DNA from 2 places in the Streptomyces sp. NPDC002926 genome. Region 1 is predicted to be linked to the other one. Evidence: riboswitches for the same ligand, from Rfam matches in the RefSeq annotation. Region 1 holds a riboswitch; the other holds the start of a gene.

Region 1 (9,698 bases):
ACGTCAGCACCTTCACCTGGCTGAAGGACAACCTGGTCGACAAGAAGCTCACCGGCCCGGTCGCGCCCTCCAAGCTGAACCGCAAGGAGGCGTTCGCCGCCTTCACCCGCGGTGAGGTCGGCATGCTCAACGGCCACCCCTCGCTGATGCAGGCCGCCGAGAAGGCGGGCGTCGATGTCGGCAAGGTGGCGCTGCCCGGCAGGAACGGCAAGGCCAAATCGGCGATGGGCGTCGCCGACTGGATCATGGGCTTCAAGCAGAACGGCCACCGGGCCGAGGTCGGCAAGTTCCTGGACTTCGTCTTCAGCGACAAGAACGTCCTCGACTTCGCCGGCCAGAACGGCCTGCTGCCCGCGACGGTCACCGCGTCCGAGACGATGGAGAAGGACCCGAAGCACCTGGCGCTGAGGGAATTCCTCCAGGAGCTCCCCACCTCGGTGCTTCCGCCGGTCGGCAAGACGTCATGGGCCGCGGTCAGCGAGAACATCAAGGGGAACATCGGCAAGGCCGTCGAGCCGGGCGGCAGACCGGCGACCGTCCTCGGCCGGATAGGCCGCGCGGCCACCGCGGCGGAGCGGGCCGAGTAGCCGAAAGGTTCCGGCAACCGGGCAACCCGGGGCAACCGGGCAACGGGGCAACCGGGCAACGGGGCAACCGGGCAGCCGAGTGCGCGGTAGCCGGGCAGCGGGCCTCGTCGCACGGATAGGTTGGATCGTATGACCGACGACGAGGTGCTCTCCGAGCGGGACCGTGCGGTACTGGCCATGGAGCACCAGTCCTGGCCGGGCCCCGGCGCGAAGGAGCGGGCCATCCGCGAGCGGCTCGGCATCTCCCCGGTCCGCTACTACCAGCTCCTCAACGCTCTTCTCGACGACGAGCGGGCCCTGGCACACGACCCCGTGACCGTGAACCGTTTGCGTCGCGTCAGAGACGCCCGGCGAAGTCGCCGATAGGGTCGGGGGCATGGGCGACTCTCCGCACGCGCACCCCTTGCCGACGCCGTCGACGCCTGCCGGCCGGGAGGGTCTGGCCGCGATCCTGGCCAGGCCGGAGAAGGCCGTCATCGCTCTGGACTTCGACGGCACCCTCGCCGAGATCGTGCCCGACCCCGAGCAGGCCAGGGCCCACCCGGGCGCGGTCCCCGCGCTCGCCGCCCTCGCCCCGCGGGTGCTGTCCGTCGCCGTGATCACCGGCCGCCCCGCAGGTGTCGCCGTGCGGCACGGCGGCTTCGCCGGGGTTCCCGGCCTCGACCATCTCGTCGTCCTCGGTCACTACGGCGCCGAGCGCTGGGACGCCGTCAGCGGCACCGTCCGCACGCCCGCCCCGCACCCCGGCGTCGCTGCCGCCCGCGCCGAGCTCCCCGGACTGCTCGAAAGCGTCGGCGCCTGGCAGGGCACCTGGATCGAGGAGAAGGGCCAGGCGGTCGCCGTGCACACCCGCCGTGCGACCGATCCGCAGGCGGCCTTCGAGGCCCTGCGTGAACCGCTCACCCAGCTCGCCACCCGCCACGGTCTGATCGTGGAGCCGGGCCGTATGGTCCTGGAGCTGCGCCCGCCCGGCGTGGACAAGGGCGTGGCGCTTGCGGAGTACGTACGTGAAGTGGACGCCGGTTCCGTGCTCTACGCCGGCGACGACCTCGGCGATCTGCCGGCCTTCGCCGCGGTGGAGAAGCGCCGCTCGGACGGCGTTCCCGGGCTGCTGGTGTGCAGTGGCAGCGCGGAGGTCACGGAGCTCGCGGAACGGGCCGATCTGCTGCTGCCGGGCCCGGCGGCGGTGGTCGGGTTCCTGTCAGACCTCGCGCAGCGCCTGTAGCTGGTCCAGGAACCACTTCTGCGGCGGCAGCGCGGTTGCCGCCGCGGCCAGCCGCTCGGTGCGCCGGAGCCGTTCGTTGTCCGGCATCGTCAGCGCCTCGTGGAGCGCGTCGGCGGTACCGGTCACGTCGTACGGGTTCACCACCAGCGCGTCCTCACCCAGATCCTCGTACGCTCCCGCCTCCCGGGACAGCACCAGCGCGCAGCCGTTGTCCGAGACGACCGGGATCTCCTTGGCGACGAGGTTCATGCCGTCCCGGATCGGGTTGACCAGGGCCACATCGGCCAGCCGGTACGCGGCCAGGGAGCGTGCGAAGTCGTCCTTCACATGGAGGACGACCGGGGTCCATGTCGGTGTCCCGTAGTCGGAGTTGATCCCGTCGGCGAGGCGCTGGACCTCCGCCGTGTAGTCGCGGTACACCGCCAGGTCCTGCCGGGACGGGTAGGCGAAGGCGACATGGACGACCCGCTCCCGCCACTCGGGCCGGGACGCCAGCAGCTGCCGGTAGGCGAGCAGGCCGCGCACGATGTTCTTGGACAGCTCGGTGCGGTCCACCCGGACGATCGTCTTCCGGGGTGCCGACGGGGTGCCGCCGATCTCTTCGCGCAGCGCCACCAGCCGCTCCGCCACATCCGGCCGGTGCGCGCGCTCCCGCAGGAAGTCCGCATCCGCGCCGAGCCCGTGCACCCCGATCCGGGTGCCCGCCAGGGAGTCCGGGCCCAGCAGCTCCGTGCAGCACGCCGTGAACGCGTCCGCCCACCGCCGGGTCAGGAAACAGGTCCGGTCCGCGCCGAGCAGACCGCGCAGCAGCTGCTCGCCGATGTCGTCGGGCAGCATCCGGAAGTAGTCGACGGGCGCCCACGGCGTGTGCGAGAAGTGCCCGATCCGCAGATCCGGCCGCAGCTCGCGGAGCATCCCGGGCACCAGCGCCAGGTGGTAGTCCTGCACCAGGACCGCCGCACCGGGAGCCGCGTGCGCGGCGAGCGCGTCCGCGAAGGCCCGGTTGTAGGTCTCGTACGAGGCCCACTGGCGGCGGAACTCGGCGTCGAAGACCGGTTCCACTGGCGTCTGGTACAGCAGATGGTGGACGAACCAGAGCACGGAGTTCGCGATGCCGTTGTACGCGTCGGAGTGGACGGCCGGGTCGATGTCGAGCATCAGCACCCCGGCCTCGCCGACTCCGCGTCGCACCGCCTCCCGGTCGCCGTCGCCCAGCGCCGCGCACACCCACAGGGCGTCCGCCTCGGAGCCGATGGCGGAGAGACCGGAGACCAGCCCGCCGCCGCCGCGCCTGGCGTCGAGCGAGCCGTCCTCGCGCAGCGTGTACGAGACCGGGCCGCGGTTCGACGCGACGAGGACCTGGGCGGCAGCGTGCTCGGAGACCATGTGGCGAAACCTAGCCCGTCCCACAAACCCTCAAACGTGCGTACGGCCGAGCAGCAGGTCAGCGGGTCGGTGATTCACGTCAGCAGATCAGTGATCGCGGCGTCCGCGGGTGGCGGCGACGGCGATCACGCCGGCCGCGGTCAGGCTCAGCGCCAGACCGCCGAGGAGCCACAGCCGCTCGGAGTCGTGGTCGCTCCGGTGCGCCGGGGCGACGGTGTCGGCCACGGCCTGTCCCTGGACGACCGCACCGGTCAGAACGGTGGCCATGACCGCCAGGGCCCCGAGGAGCCGGGACAGCCTGGCACTGCGGCGCGGAGCGCCCCTACTGCGTCTGAAGCCCATAAGTGGGAAATGTAGACAAATTGTTCGGCCGGTGGTGGTTATGCTGCGCGACGCGCCGCGTACTCACCGATCTCGCGCATCGGCGGCCGCTCCTCCGTGTCCACCGGATACGTGCGCGGTTCGAAACCGTCCTCGCCGCGCTCGAACTGCGTGAGTGCCGGCCGCACCAAGTGGCCCCGGGACAAACGCAGTTGAGCCGTACGGTAGATCGCGGCGGCCATCCGGCCCAGTGCCTGCCCGTCCTGGTGCCGGTGTTTGCGCGAGCCGACGTCCACCTGTGCCAGCGCGTCGAGACCCACCGTGTGCAGCGCGTCCACGAGCAGGCCCAGCTCCACTCCGTAACCGACGGGGAAGGGGAGCCGCTCGAGGAGGGAGCGCCGCGCCGCGTACTCACCGCCGAGCGGCTGGACCACCCCGGCCAGCTGCGGCCAGTGCAGATTGAGCAGCGGACGCGCCACCAGCTCGGTGACCCGGCCGCCCTGACCTGCCGCATCGCCGAGCGGCCGGTCGTACATCGCCTTGACGAGCTGCACCTCGGGGTCGGTCAGCAGCGGCCCCACGATCCCGGAGACGAAGTCCGCGGAGAAGTCCCTGAGGTCCGCGTCGATGAAGCAGACGATGTCGCCGCTCGTCACCATCAGTGACCGCCACAGCACCTCACCCTTGCCGGGGACCGCCGGTATCCGCGGCAGGATCGCGTCGCGGTGCACCACCCGCGCCCCGGCCGCCGCGGCCACCTCCGCCGTCCGGTCGCTCGAGCCGGAGTCGATGACGACCAGCTCGTCGACGAGCGGCACCTTCTCCATCAGCTCGCGCCGGATCACGGTGACGATCTGGCCGACCGTCGCCTCCTCGTCGAGCGCGGGCAGGACGACACTGACCGTCGTACCGCGCTTGGCGGCCATCAGGCGGCCGAGCGGGCGGTCGGCCGCCGACCAGGAACGCCGGCTCAGCCAGCGCTCCACCTCTTCCAGCACGTTCGTTGCTCCCGGGTTGCCACGCCGCGGCAGCGGCAGGATCATGATCTTCATCTCGCGGTTCGGACGACTATCTCAACCGTCCGGGCCTTCGGTTACAGTCTTGAACAACGCGGATGACCGTCGCATGCCGGGGTCATCACGCTGACAATCGAATACCGCTCATCCAGAGGGGCAGAGGGAACGGCCCGTTGAAGCCCCGGCAACCATCCCGCCGACCGCGAGGTCACGGTGGGGAAGGTGCCAATTCCGTCTCGTGGCGAAGTCCGTCACGGGGAAGATGAGGAGAAAGGGCCTCGCCTCCATGGCTGTTCAGACTGTCACAAGCACCACTCCCGTAAACCTCGGTCCCGCCGCGGCGCTCTCGTGCCGCGAGTGCGGAGAGCGTTTCGACCTCGGCCCGATCTTCGCCTGCGCGCTGTGTTTCGGGCCGCTCGAAGTCGCGTACGACCTGCCGAGCGGCGACCCGGACGCGCTGAAGAAGCGGATCGAGGCGGGTCCCAACAACATCTGGCGGTACGCCCCGCTGCTGCCCGTCCCCGCGGACGTGGCCGAGAAGCCGAATATCAACCCCGGCTTCACCAAGCTCGTCAAGGCTGACAATCTCGCCCGTGAGCTGGGCGTCACCGGTGGCCTGTTCATCAAGGACGACTCCGGCAACCCGACGCACTCCTTCAAGGACCGTGTCGTCGCGATCGCCGTCGAGGCCGCGCGCGCCTTCGGCTTCACGACTCTTTCCTGCTCCTCCACCGGCAACCTCGCGGGCGCCGTCGGTGCGGCCGCCGCCCGGGCCGGCTTCCGGTCCTGCGTGTTCATCCCGCACGACCTGGAGCAGGGCAAGGTCGTCATGGCCGCGGTGTACGGCGGCGAGCTGGTCGGCATCGAGGGCAACTACGACGACGTCAACCGCTTCTGCTCGGAGCTCATCGGCGATCCGCTGGGCGAGGGCTGGGGCTTTGTCAACGTCAACCTCCGCCCGTACTACGGCGAGGGCTCGAAGACGCTGGCGTACGAGATCTGCGAGCAGCTCGGCTGGCAGCTGCCCGACCAGATCGTGATCCCGATCGCCTCGGGCTCGCAGCTCACCAAGATCGACAAGGGTCTGCAGGAGCTGATCAAGCTCGGTCTGGTCGAGGACAAGCCGTACAAGATCTTCGGCGCCCAGGCGGAGGGCTGCTCGCCGGTGTCGACGGCCTTCAAGGCCGGGCACGACGTCGTACGCCCGCAGAAGCCGGACACCATCGCCAAGTCTCTGGCCATCGGCAACCCGGCCGACGGCCCGTACGTGCTGGACATCGCGCGCCGCACGGGTGGCGCGGTGGAGGACGTGACCGACGGGCAGATCGTCGACGCGATCAAGCTGCTGGCCCGTACCGAGGGCATCTTCGCGGAGACCGCGGGTGGCGTGACCGTGGGTGTGACGCGGAAGCTGATCGAGGCGGGTGTGCTCGACCCGGCGCTCACCACGGTGGTCCTCAACACCGGCGACGGGCTCAAGACGCTGGACGCGGTGGCGCCGACCACCGGCCCGACCGCGACGATCCGCCCCAGCCTGGACGCGTTCCGCAACGCCGGCCTGGCCGGCTGACCACCCGGGCTTCCCGAACTCCCGAGACTCCAGGAAGGCACGCACCATGAGCGTCAACGTCCGCATCCCCACCATTCTCCGTACGTACACGGGCGGCCAGGCCGAGGTCCCGGCTGAGGGCGCGACCCTTTCCGAGGTCATCGCCGACCTGGAGAAGAACCACACGGGTATCGCCGCCCGCGTCCTGGACGACCAGGGCAAGCTGCGCCGGTTCGTGAACGTGTACGTGAATGACGACGACGTTCGTTTCGAGCAGGGGCTCGAGACCGTCACGCCGGACGGTGCCGGGGTTTCGATCATTCCCGCCGTCGCCGGCGGCTGAGCTTACCCAGCGTTACAGAATTGCCCCCTCCGCAAGAGAAGCGGAGGGGGCAATTCTCTATGGTTGAGCGCGGTACAGTTGGGGAAGGCCCCTCCGCTGCTTGTGCCGACCGCATATGAGAATGCGCCCGGGCGCGACAAGAAGCAGCCAATGTGTTCCCTCGAATTGCCGCATAGGCGTTATTTGCCGGGCCCGACTTGCCCCGGAATACTTTGAATCCTGGTCAATTATCCGTTCGGTCGTGCTCAGAATTCTCGTCCGACTGACCTGTTGCAGAGGGCAGTTGGGCAGATACATTCAGCCGCGGTCGACGCGTTCCGGCGCACACCCTCTCCTGTCGGAGGGTGGAGGTCTGACCCGGGTCCGCGAAGTGCGGTCCTGCGCAAGGGCCAGTAATAGGGGAGTTAGGCATGGCTCAGGGCACCGTCAAGTGGTTCAACGCGGAGAAGGGGTACGGCTTCATCGCGGTCGACGGTGGTGCGGATGTTTTCGTCCACTACAGCGCGATCCAGATGGACGGGTACCGCACCCTTGAAGAGGGTCAGCGAGTTGAATTCGAGATCTCGCAGGGCCAGAAGGGTCCGCAGGCGGACATGGTCAAGCTCGCCGTCTGATCTCGGCGCGATCGGCCACCGACGCACGCACTCACGGCGAGGGGCCCGCATCCCACCAGGGATGCGGGCCCCTCGTGCGTCTGCTCTCGGTTCGGTCTCGTGTGTCCGCTCGCGGTTCGGCCTCGTGTGTCCGCTCGCGGTTCGGCCTCGTGCTTCCGCGGTTCGGCCCCATGCGTTCCCTCGTGCGTCTCCCGCCGTCGGTTCGTGGCCGGTTCGGGGGGTTTCGATCCGCGAGAGTCGCTTGCACTCTCCTAGGGCGAGTGCTAATCATTGGCGTTAGCACTCTGACAGTGAGAGTGACAACGAGGACCGGGTTGGTGAGGTCCGCAGGCCGGGTGGGGCAAGGAACCACAAGGCAGGCAGACCGTCCGTCGCGGGCGCCAGCGCGGTCCGGAGAATCCACCCCAGTCCGGGAGGACCACTTCACATGGCCAAGATCATCGCGTTCGACGAGGAGGCACGGCGCGGTCTCGAGCGCGGGATGAACCAGCTCGCCGACGCCGTCAAGGTCACCCTTGGCCCCAAGGGCCGTAACGTCGTCCTCGAGAAGAAGTGGGGCGCCCCCACGATCACCAACGATGGTGTATCCATCGCCAAGGAGATCGAGCTCGAGGACCCGTACGAGAAGATCGGCGCCGAGCTGGTCAAGGAAGTCGCCAAGAAGACGGACGACGTCGCCGGTGACGGTACGACCACCGCGACCGTCCTCGCCCAGGCACTGGTCCGCGAGGGCCTGCGCAACGTGGCCGCCGGCGCCAACCCGATGGCCCTCAAGCGTGGCATCGAGAAGGCCGTCGAGGCCGTCTCCGGTGCGCTGCTCGAGCAGGCCAAGGACGTGGAGACCAAGGAGCAGATCGCTTCTACGGCCTCCATCTCCGCCGCCGACACCCAGATCGGCGAGCTCATCGCCGAGGCTATGGACAAGGTCGGCAAGGAAGGCGTCATCACCGTCGAGGAGTCCCAGACCTTCGGTCTGGAGCTTGAGCTCACCGAAGGTATGCGCTTCGACAAGGGCTACATCTCGGCGTACTTCGCCACCGACATGGAGCGTATGGAGTCGTCGCTCGACGACCCGTACATCCTCATCGTCAACTCGAAGATCAGCTCGGTCAAGGACCTGCTGCCGCTCCTCGAGAAGGTCATGCAGTCCGGCAAGCCGCTGCTGATCATCGCCGAGGACGTCGAGGGCGAGGCCCTGTCGACCCTGGTCGTCAACAAGATCCGTGGCACCTTCAAGTCCGTTGCCGTCAAGGCCCCGGGCTTCGGTGACCGCCGCAAGGCGATGCTGAACGACATCGCCATCCTCACCGGCGGCACGGTCATCTCCGAGGAGGTCGGCCTCAAGCTCGAGAACGCGAGCCTGGACCTGCTCGGCCGCGCCCGCAAGGTCGTTGTCACCAAGGACGAGACGACGATCGTCGACGGTGCCGGTGAGAGCGAGCAGGTTGCCGGTCGCGTCAACCAGATCCGTGCCGAGATCGAGAACTCCGACTCGGACTACGACCGCGAGAAGCTCCAGGAGCGCCTCGCGAAGCTGGCCGGCGGCGTGGCCGTCATCAAGGCCGGCGCCGCGACCGAGGTCGAGCTCAAGGAGCGCAAGCACCGCATCGAGGACGCGGTGCGCAACGCCAAGGCCGCCGTCGAGGAGGGCATCGTCGCCGGTGGTGGCGTGGCTCTGCTCCAGGCGACTTCGGTCTTCGAGAAGCTCGACCTCGAGGGTGACGAGGCGACCGGCGCCAACGCCGTGAAGCTCGCGCTCGAGGCTCCGCTCAAGCAGATCGCCGTCAACGGTGGTCTCGAGGGTGGCGTCGTCGTCGAGAAGGTGCGCAACCTGGCCGTCGGCCACGGTCTGAACGCCGCGACCGGCGAGTACGTCGACATGATCGCCGAGGGCATCATCGACCCCGCGAAGGTGACCCGCTCTGCTCTGCAGAACGCCGCCTCCATCGCGGCGCTGTTCCTCACCACCGAGGCCGTCATCGCCGACAAGCCCGAGAAGGCCGGTGCCCCCGCGGGCGGCGGCATGCCGGGTGGTGACATGGACTTCTGAGCCTCGGCTCGGTAAGCCCGGTTACGCGACCGAAGGCGGCATCCCTGACAGGGGTGCCGCCTTCGGGCGTTTCAGCGCGTGGTCACACGGCGACCTCTCGGCCGCTCAGGTCCCGCAGACGTCAGGCGACGCCGGAGCCCGAGATGGTGATCTTGGCCTTGGTGCGGCCGCTCTGCGAGCCGTAGCTCTCGATCTTCTTGACCAGGGCCATGCCGGCCTCGTCGGCGACCTCGCCGAACACGACGTGCTTGCCGTCCAGCCACGGCGTCAGCACGGTGGTGATGAAGAACTGGGAGCCGTTGCTGTTCGGCCCGGCGTTGGCCATCGAGAGCAGGCCCGGCTTGTTGTGCGTGAGCTTGAAGTTCTCGTCGGCGAACTTCTCGCCGTAGATGCTCTTGCCGCCGGTGCCGTCACCGCGGGTGAAGTCGCCGCCCTGCAGCATGAAGTCGGGGATGACCCGGTGGAACGAGGACCCCTCGTACCCGAAGCCCTTCTCGCCGGTGGCGAGCGCGCGGAAGTTCTCCGCCGTCTTGGGCACGACGTCGTCGTACAGGTTGAAGTTGATCCGCCCGGCGGGGGCGTCATTGATGGTGATGTCGAAGTAGAC
Region 2 (9,698 bases), on a different contig from region 1:
GCCGCGCGAGATCAACTGGCTCTTCGGCTTCCTGCTGCTGGTACTCGGCATGTTCACCGGCTTCACCGGCTACTCGCTCCCGGACGACCTGCTCTCCGGTACGGGTGTGCGCTTCATGGAGGGCGCCATCCTGTCGGTGCCGATCGTCGGCACGTACATGTCGATGTTCCTCTTCGGCGGAGAGTTCCCGGGCGGCGACTTCGTCGCGCGGTTCTACTCGATCCACATCCTGCTGCTGCCCGGCATCATGATGGGCCTGCTGGTGGCGCACCTGATCCTGGTCTTCTACCACAAGCACACGCAGTTCGCGGGCCCCGGCCGGAACAACAAGAACGTCGTCGGCATGCCGCTGCTGCCGGTCTACATGGCCAAGGCCGGAGGCTTCTTCTTCCTGGTCTTCGGTGTCATCGCGATCATCGCGGCCATCGCCTCGATCAACCCGATCTGGGCGCTCGGACCGTACCGCCCGGACCAGGTCTCCACCGGCGCCCAGCCCGACTGGTACATGGGCTTCTCCGAGGGCCTGATCCGCGCGATGCCCGGCTGGGAGATCAACTTCGCCGGCCACACGCTCGCTCTGGGTGTGTTCGTGCCGCTGATGATCTTCCCGCTGGTGCTGGTCGCGATCGCGGTCTACCCGTTCATCGAGTCCTGGATCACCGGGGACAAGCGCGAGCACCACATCCTGGACCGCCCGCGCAACGCCCCGACCCGTACGGCTTTCGGTGTGGCCTGGCTGACCTGGTACGTCATCCTGTTGATCGCCGGTGGCAACGACATGTTCGCCGTCTTCTTCCACCTGTCGATCAACAGCATCACCTGGTTCGCCCGGATCGCCTTCTTCGTCGGCCCGGTGATCGCGTTCGTCATCACCAAGCGGATCTGCATGGGTCTGCAGCGGCGTGACCACGACAAGGTGCTGCACGGGCGCGAGTCCGGCATCATCAAGCGGCTGCCGCACGGTGAGTTCGTCGAGATCCACGAGCCGCTCTCGCAGGAGCAGCTCCACACGCTCACCGCGCACCATCAGTACAGCCCCGCCGAGATCGGCCCGACGGTCGACGAGAACGGTGTCGAGCGCAAGGTGAGCCGCCTGCAGAAGCTCAGGGCCAAGCTCAGCAGGGGCTACTACGGCGAGGGGAACCAGATCCCCAAGCCGACCAGCGAGGAGTACAAGGAGATCACCAGCGGCCACGGCCACCACTGATCGCCTGTACTGATCCCGGCTGATCGCCACAGCGGGAGCCCCGTCCATTCGTTGGACGGGGCTCTTCGCCGTCTGCGGGGCTGGATAGGGTGGAGCCATCCCTATTCGGCTGTGGACCCTGGAGTGGACCATGAACGTTGTGACCCCGGTTGGCGGCGACAGCGTGGCGGACCTCTCCTGGCCCCGCGTTCTCGACGCGCTCCTCAGCAACCGTGACCAGGGCGCCGACGCCACCGCCTGGGCCATGGACCGCATCCTCAGCGGCGAGGCGACGAATGCCCAGATCGCCGGTTTCGTGGTCGCGCTGCGTGCCAAGGGCGAGACGGTCGAGGAGATCTCCGGTCTCGTACGGACCATGTACGCGCACGCCAACCTGATCGAGGTGCCGGGCCCCAGCGTCGACATCGTCGGCACGGGCGGTGACGGCGCCAAGACCGTGAACATCTCCACGATGTCCGCGATCGTCGTCGCCGGTACGGGCGCGAAGGTCGTCAAGCACGGAAACCGCGCCGCTTCGTCGGCCAGCGGCGCCTCCGACGTACTGGAGAAGCTCGGCGTCAATCTCGAACTCACCCCGCAACGGGTCGCCGAGGTCGCGGAGGAGGCGGGGATCACCTTCTGCTTCGCGGTCAAGTTCCACCCGGCACTGCGGCATGTGGCGGCCGCCCGCAGGGAGCTGGGCATCCGCACCACGTTCAACTTCCTCGGCCCGCTCACCAACCCGGCGAAGGTGAAGGCCCAGGCCACCGGTGTCGCGGACGCGCGGATGGCGCCGATCCTGGCCGGAGTGCTGGCCGAGCGCGGCTCCTCGGCGCTCGTCTTCCGCGGCGACGACGGTCTGGACGAGCTGACGACGACGGCCACCTCGCGGGTGTGGGTGGTACGGGACGGGGTGGTGCGCGAGGAGGCCTTCGACCCGCGGGACGTCGGCATCGACCTGGTGCCCGTGGAGGCCCTGCGGGGCGCGGACGCCTCGTACAACGCCGATGTCGCGCGCCGGCTGCTGAGTGGCGAGACCGGGCCCGTACGGGATGCCGTACTGCTCAACGCGGCCGCGGCTCTGGTGGCGCTGGAGCCGACGGACCGGAGCCTGAACGAACAGCTCGCGGCGGGCATCTCGAAGGCCGCCGCTGCGATCGACTCGGGCGCGGCCAAGGCGGCACTCGAGCGGTGGATCGCCGTCAGCAACGCCTGAGAGGGCAGTGGCGTGACGCAAGGCGCGGTTCCTCTTCCTGTCTCAGGAACTGGACCGCGCCTTGCGCGTCGTGGGACGTATGGCAGGATGCTTTCCAAGGTCATGAGTGACAGCGATTAAGGCCCCGGCTCGCTGTCCGGCAACCCTCCGTCCGTGGCGGGGTGCCCCGGGTGAAGACCAGGCCGTAGGCAGTGAGGTCTACGGCAAGCGCGGACCCCTGCACACCCTGGGGTCCTGGTCCTCAAGGGAGCAGTCTCGTGAGCAAGCGAATGCGATAGGGCTGGCAAGCCCCTTCTTCAGCAGACCCTCCGTACGGCGATCGCCGTGACGTGCGAGGGCATCCCCGTACACAGAGCCCTCACCCGGCTGCCGTGCGGGTCCGTCGAAGCCTCCCCCTAACTCCGTCGGGGGGACCCCCAGCCTTGTCCTGCCGGGAGATACCGCCATGTCCGCATGCCCGAACACCGTTGAGACCGCCACCGCGACTGCCACCGCGACCGTCTCCGCCACCGCTGCTTCCTCCGGGTCCGCCGACCCCGCCTGCGCAGCGCCGCTGCCGGTACTCGGCCGCGATGTGACCGTTCCGCTGGTCACCGGCGGCGAGGTCACCTACGCGGCCCTCGACTACGCGGCGAGTGCCCCGGCCCTGCAGCGGGTGTGGGACGACGTGGCCGCCTACGCCCCGTACTACGGCAGCGTGCACCGCGGTGCCGGGTACCTCTCGCAGCTCTCCACCGACCTTTTCGAGAGCAGCCGCACGACGGTCGCGGAGTTCCTCGACTGCCGCGCCGACGACCAGGTCGTCTTCACCCGTTCCACCACCGACTCGCTGAACCTGCTGGCCGCCGCGCTCCCCGCCGACTGCCAGGTTTTCGTCTTCGAGACCGAGCACCACGCCGCGCTGCTGCCGTGGGCGTCCCCCCGCGCCGCGGGGCGCAGGGGGAGCGAGGCCCGGGTGACCTTTCTGGACGCACCGCGTACGCCGGCCGAGGCCGTCCGGGCGCTGGAGCGCGCGCTCGCCGACCGCACCGCGCCTGGTCACGAGGGGCGCGGGCCCGCCCTGGTCTGTGTGACCGGAGCGTCGAATGTCACCGGTGAACTGTGGCCGGTGAAGGAGCTGGCCGCCGTGGCACACGCCCACGGCGCGCGGATCGTGCTCGACGCGGCCCAGCTCGCGCCCCACCACCCGGTCTCCGTACAGGAGTTGGACGTGGACTGGGTCGCCTTCTCGGGGCACAAGCTGTACGCGCCGTTCGGCTCGGGCGTGCTCGCGGGGCGCGCGGACTGGCTGCGGGACGCGGAGCCGTACCTCGCGGGCGGCGGTGCGTCCCGCAAGGTCGCCCGGCGCGCGGACGGCGGCGTGGACGTCGACTGGCACACCACGGCCGCCCGACACGAGGCCGGTTCGCCGAACGTCATCGGCGTGTACTCCATCGCCTCCGCCTGCAAGGCGCTCACCGAGGCCGGCTTCGACAGCCTCGTCGCCCGTGAACGGCAGCTGGTCGCCAAGGTCCGTACCGGTCTGGCGGAGGTGGAGCAGGTCAAGGTGCTCTCGCTCTTCGGGGACGACGCGCCGCGCGTCGGCGTCATCTCCTTCGTCGTCGAGGGCTGGAACAGCTCGCACTTCGCGGCCGCGCTCTCGGCGGAGTACGGCATCGGCGTACGGGACGGACTCTTCTGCGCCCATCCGCTGGTGCGGACCCTGCTGGGCAGCGACCCGCAGGGCCCGGGCGAGTGCGGTGCGCCGGAGGCCGATCCGGTCGAGCTCTCCCGGCCCTCGGCCGACGGAACCCCCCTCCCGCTCCGCTCGCTCAACGCGATCCGGGTCAGCTTCGGCGCCGGTACGCCGGACGAGCACGTGGAGCGTTTCCTGCGGGCGGTGAAGGAACTCGTCAGCGACGGTGCGCGGTGGAACTACCGCACGCAGGACGGCCGCTGCGTCCCGGCCGTCTGAGCCCTGATGGACGACGAGCCCCCGGACCGGCCGGTCCGGGGGCTCGTCGTGCAGCGGGCGTTACGCGTCGAGGCCGATCGCGAAGGCCGCCTCGAGATCGTGCTGGGAGTAGGTGCGGAAGGCGACATGCGTATCGGTTCCCTCGACGCCCGGGATCTTGCTGATCCGGCCGGGGATGACATCCGCGAGGTCGTCGTGCTTGGCCACTCGCACCATGGCGATCAGGTCGTACGTACCGGTGACGGAGAAGACTTCGCTGACGCTGTCCAGCGCGGCGATCGACTCGGCGATCTCGGGGATCCGGTCCACGCTGGTCTTGATGAGCACGATCGCGGTGATCACGGTTGGCTTTCTCCCTCGGTGGCCGCTGCTTGGGCCTTCACTCTAGTCCCCTGCCGGAAACGTCCCCAGGCATAGAGAAAGCCCAGCCCGAACCCCACCAGATGTGCGAGATACGCGACTCCCGGGCCGTTGCCCGCGCCCCGCGCCGCCAGCCACTGCAGGACGAACCAGAAGATCAGCACGATCCAGGCGGGGAGGCGCAGCGGCAGGAAGAAGAGGAACGGGAAGAGACTGGTGACCCGGGCCTTCGGGAAGAGGTAGAGGAAGGCGCCGAGCACGCCCGAGATCGCCCCGGACGCTCCCACCAGGGTCTGCTCGGAGCCGGCGTTGGCCGCCGCGTAGGCGAGCAGCGCCAGATATCCGCAGCCCAGATAGAAGAGGGCGAACTCCAGCTGTCCCATCCGCTCCTCGGCCATCGCCCCGAAGACGTACAGGAAGAGCATGTTGCCCAGCAGATGCAGCCAACTGCCGTGGACGAAGAGGGCCGTGAGGGGTGTGATCAGCGCGCGGGGGGAGGAGCTGCCCATCAGTTCGACGGGGATGACGCCCCAGCGCGCGAAGTATGTGCTCTGCCCGGTGAGCAGCGCGTCACCGGTGCCGTACACGGGATTGAGGCCGGAGGCGGGACTGAGGACGAACACCGCACAGCAGACGGCGATCGCGCCGTACGTCATCGCAGGTCCTGAGGCCGCGCCCCGGACAGCACCCCACCAACCGATCATGGACAGAGCATGGCGTAGTGGGACTGAACGGTACAGAGTGCCTCGCCGCGTCAATGGGGACCCGCGAGGCCGTAGGGTTACAGGCAGTACATCCGCAGTTCGACGGCGCACAGCGGCACCCGCAACCGCACCACGAAAGAGGACGGCACGATGACGACGGTTCCCCGGCCGACGGCCGAGACCCGCTGGCGCTGCACGCTCTGCGGCAACCTCACCCGCTTCGATGTCACCCGTTCCTCCAAGGTCGTCGAATACGTCCATCTGGACCTGGCCGGAGAGCCGACGATCGAGGAGCGCGAGGTGGTCAGTGAGACCATCGAGTCGGTGCGCTGCCGGTGGTGCAACGCGGTGGACCAGATCGAGCTGGTGGACAGGCCGGGCGCTGCTTCCTGACGGAGCGGCCCGAACGGGTAGTGGGGTGACGGATTGTGGAGCAGCCTGCAAGCGGCGATGAGCCGGCCGGTGCGGCCGGTGACGCCGCCGAGGCGCTCGACCGCCCGCTGCCGGAAGGCGTACGGCGCAGGGTCATGGCCCTGGTCTCGGACGCCTTCGGCGGCCTGACCGTCGCCGAACTTCCGTCCCAGTTGCGACAGTACGCCCGTTTCACCCCGTCCCGGCGCGCCAAGTACGCGGGCAATGCGATGGCCGCGGCCCTGGAGAGCGACCCGGTCTTCCGGCAGCGTATCGGTGAGCGGCTCAGCCAGGCCCAGCCGGAACTGTCCGGGGCGCTGGAGACGGGATCGCCGCCCGCGGCCGCCGATCCTGTCGATGTGGCGGCCGCCGCCTATGTCCTGCGGCCCACCGGATGGGTGAAACTCGTCGCCGCCGCGGGTGAGGAGGCCCAGCGGGCCGACGCCGAGCGCGCCGACGAGGCGGGCAGGCGTGAGCTGGAGCGGCTGCGCGAGGAGCTCGCCGAGGCGCGCAGCCAGATCAAGAGCGAGACCGAGCGGCTGCGTACGGAGCTGGAGACGGCCCGCAAGGAAGCCGAATCGCTTCGCCGCAAGCTGCGCAGTGCCCAGAGCGATGTGAAGCGCGGTGAGGCCGCCCTGCGCCGCAGGGACGCCGAGACCGAGACGATCAGGTCGGAGGCCGCGGTCCGGGTGTCGGCGGCCGAGAGCGAGAGCCGGCGGCTGAAGGCGCGCCTCGGCGAGGCCGAGGCGGCCGTGGAGGCCGGCCGCCGGGCCGCCCGCGAGGGCCGCTCGGTCGAGGACATGCGGCTGCGGCTGCTGTTGGACACGGTGCTCGACGCGGCTCAGGGCCTGCGCCGTGAGCTGGCCCTGCCGCCGGCCGGTATCCACCCCGCGGACACGGTCGACGCGGTCGAGCCGGGCCGGATGTCACCCAAGGACATCGCGGCGCGCGCGCTTTCCGAGACCGATCCCGCCCTGCTCGAGCAGCTGCTCGCGCTGCCGCAGGCGCATCTGGTGGTGGACGGCTACAACGTCACCAAGACCGGCTATCCGACGATGCCGTTGGAGAAGCAGCGGCTGCGGCTGCTCGGCGGGCTCTCGATGCTCGCGGCGCAGACCGGCGCCGAGATCACCTGTGTCTTCGACGGTGCGGAGCTGGCGGCGCCGGTGCTGCTGGCGCCGCCGCGCGGGGTGCGGGTGCTGTTCTCGAAGGCGGGCGTGACCGCGGACGAGCTGATCCGTCAGCTGGTACGGGCGGAGCCGCCCGGCCGGCCCGTGGTGGTGGTCTCCACCGACCGTGAAGTCGCCGACGGAGTGGCGAAAGCGGGTGCCAGGCCGGTCGCGTCCGCCTTGTTGCTGAAGCGGCTTTCGCGCGTCTAGTAACTACCGCGCCAAATGCCCGAATTAGCGGTGTCTTTGGCGGACGTAGTGTCAAGTGGCCACTACTACGCGTGTGATGAATGTAAAGAATGCGCTCGCGGACCCAGATTTTTCTCATCAGGATTTGAACTGATCACAAGAAGGTCACTAGGGTCGGGCCTCGAACCTTCGCGCGGTTGATTGCCCATCCGGGGCGACAGCGAAGGAACCGCCGAGTTCGTACAGTTCATCCCTTTTCTCCCGGGGAATTGACGTGCGGACGCCGGGGATTCAACCCCCCACAGCCCGGTAGGCGGCTCGAGGAAGAAGGAGCTCGCCTTCGTGGCGTCCCACCGTCGTCCCAAGCAGCCGAGCCGCACCCGTGTGACCGTGCTCACCGCGACCGCCGCTGCGGCCGTAGCTCTGACCTCCCAGGCCGCCCAGGCCGACCCGAAGCCGAGCAAGAGCGAGGTCAAGGAGAAGGTCGACAAGCTCTACGAAGAGGCGGAGAAGGCCACCGAGAAGTACAACGGGGCCAAGGAGCAGCAGTCGAAGCTCGACAAGCAGATCGACGCGCTGCAGGACAAGGTCGCCCGCGGCCAGGACGAGCTCAACACCCTGCGCGACGGACTCGGTTCGGTGGCCAGCGCCCAGTACCGCTCCGGCGGCATCGACCCCGCCGTGCAGCTCTTCCTCTCCGCCGACCCGGACAGCTACCTGGACAAGGCCTCCGCGCTGGACCAGCTGGGCGCCAAGCAGACCGAGGCGCTCGCCGAGATCCAGGCCAAGCAGCGGACCCTCGCGCAGCAGCGCAAGGAGGCCCAGGACAAGCTCGGCGACCTGGCCGACACCCGCAAGCAGCTCGGTGAGAAGAAGAAGGAAGTCCAGACCAAGCTCGCCGCCGCGCAGAAGCTCCTGAACTCGCTCACAGCGAAGGAGCGCGCCGCGCTCTCGGCCGACGAGTCCCGCGCCAACCGCGACAACTCGCGTGCGGATCTCGGCAATGCGGTCCCGGCCTCGCAGCGGGCGTCCGCCGCGTTCTCCGCCGCCCAGAGCAAGATCGGTTCGCCGTACGTCTACGGCGCCTCCGGCCCCAGCTCCTTCGACTGCTCCGGGCTGACCTCCTGGGCGTACGCGCAGGCCGGTGTCTCCATACCGCGCACCTCCCAGTCGCAGGCCAATGCCGGTACCCGCATCTACTCGCAGGGTGCGCTCCAGCAGGGCGACCTGGTCATCTTCTACGGCGACATGCACCACGTCGGCTTCTACGCGGGCAACGGCCAGGTGCTGCACGCCCCCAAGCCCGGCGCGAGCGTGCGCTACGAGTCGATCGGCAACATGCCGTTCCAGTTCGGTGTACGCATCTGACGCGGCCCTGACCGCCGCCGGCCGGCTTTCACTTCCGCCCAAACGGGGGAATTCGGTCAACTCTCGCTGACGCCGCGCCCCGCCGATGACCTGTGGTCTCCGGCGGGGCGTCACTTTGTGTGCCCGGCACGGCCTTTGGCCGCTCCGTGGTCGTCCGGTTACTCTCTGCCGCGCAACATCCTTACAGCGGAAGGGAGCGCGGCCTGTGGCGTCCCATCGCCGACCCTCACAGTCCGGCCTCACTCAGAGCGCTCGGGTCACCGTCCTGTCCGCTGCGGCGGCAACGGCCGCGGCAGCCCTCGGCGCCGCACCGGCGAGCGCCGACCCGCACGACGCCACCGAGGGCGGCCGGGCCAAGGTCGACCGGCTGTACGAGGAGGCCGAGCAGGCCACCGAGCACTTCAACAAGGCCGGTGAGCGGGTGGACCGGCTGCGCGAGCGGGTGGCACAGGCGCAGGACCGCGTGGCCCGCGGCCAGGAGCACATCAACCGCATGCGCGGAGCGCTCGGTTCGGTGGCGGGGGCGCAGTACCGCTCGGGCGGTATCGACCCCGCGCTCGCCCTGCTGCTCTCCGCGGACCCGGAGACCTACCTCGACAGGGCCGAGACCCTGGACCGCATCAGTGAGCGCCAGACGACCGCCCTGCACGATCTTCAGCGGGCGCAGCGCAGGCTCGGCCAGGAGCGCGTGGAGGTCACCCGCGACCTCTCCGAGCTGGAGCGCAGCCGGACCGCCGTCGCCCGCCACAAACGCACCGTCGAGCGCAAGCTCACCGAGGCGCGGCGGCTGCTGAACTCCCTGCCGTCCGCGGAACGCGCGGCCTTCGACCGGATCTCCCGCTCCGGCCGCGGCTCCATGCCCGAACTCTCCGGCCTCGCGCCCGCCTCGTCACGGGCGGCCGTGGCCGTGCGGGCGGCCCGCAGCGCCGTCGGCCGGCCCTATGTGTGGGGTGCCAACGGGCCGTCCGGTTTCGACTGCTCCGGCCTGATGCAGTGGTCATACGCCCAGGCGGGAGTAGGACTGCCGCGCACCTCGCAGGCGCAGCGGTACGCCGGCCGGCAGGTCTCCCTGGCCGAGGCGCGGCCCGGTGACCTGGTGGCATACCGCAGCGATGCCAGCCATATCGCGATGTACATGGGA

The links. Region 1 has a riboswitch for S-adenosylmethionine ahead of thrC (threonine synthase). Riboswitches for the same ligand answer to the same signal wherever they lie in the genome.
Region 2: it holds a riboswitch for S-adenosylmethionine, as region 1 does, so the genes downstream of both, ACWDZ6_RS20575 (aminotransferase class V-fold PLP-dependent enzyme) here and thrC (threonine synthase) in region 1, are expected to answer to the same signal.

The regions. Positions count from the first base shown of each region.
Region 1 covers NZ_JBSFUK010000007.1:102,781-112,478, forward strand. The annotation lists gene ACWDZ6_RS15290 (extracellular solute-binding protein) at 1-587, shown strand, start outside; gene ACWDZ6_RS15295 (DUF3263 domain-containing protein) at 717-953, shown strand; gene otsB (trehalose-phosphatase) at 964-1,812, shown strand; gene ACWDZ6_RS15305 (alpha,alpha-trehalose-phosphate synthase (UDP-forming)) at 1,789-3,198, opposite strand; gene ACWDZ6_RS15310 (hypothetical protein) at 3,286-3,465, opposite strand; gene ACWDZ6_RS15315 (glucosyl-3-phosphoglycerate synthase) at 3,579-4,517, opposite strand; SAM riboswitch class I at 4,677-4,804, shown strand; gene thrC (threonine synthase) at 4,822-6,105, shown strand; gene ACWDZ6_RS15325 (MoaD/ThiS family protein) at 6,152-6,427, shown strand; gene ACWDZ6_RS15330 (cold-shock protein) at 6,838-7,041, shown strand; gene groL (chaperonin GroEL) at 7,469-9,091, shown strand; gene ACWDZ6_RS15340 (peptidylprolyl isomerase) at 9,213-9,698, opposite strand, start outside.
Region 2 covers NZ_JBSFUK010000013.1:23,168-32,865, forward strand. The annotation lists gene qcrB (cytochrome bc1 complex cytochrome b subunit) at 1-1,207, shown strand, start outside; gene trpD (anthranilate phosphoribosyltransferase) at 1,338-2,402, shown strand; SAM riboswitch class IV at 2,501-2,618, shown strand; gene ACWDZ6_RS20575 (aminotransferase class V-fold PLP-dependent enzyme) at 2,848-4,356, shown strand; gene ACWDZ6_RS20580 (Lrp/AsnC family transcriptional regulator) at 4,417-4,698, opposite strand; gene ACWDZ6_RS20585 (rhomboid family intramembrane serine protease) at 4,695-5,420, opposite strand; gene ACWDZ6_RS20590 (hypothetical protein) at 5,571-5,813, shown strand; gene ACWDZ6_RS20595 (NYN domain-containing protein) at 5,849-7,210, shown strand; gene ACWDZ6_RS20600 (C40 family peptidase) at 7,532-8,557, shown strand; gene ACWDZ6_RS20605 (NlpC/P60 family protein) at 8,763-9,698, shown strand, end outside.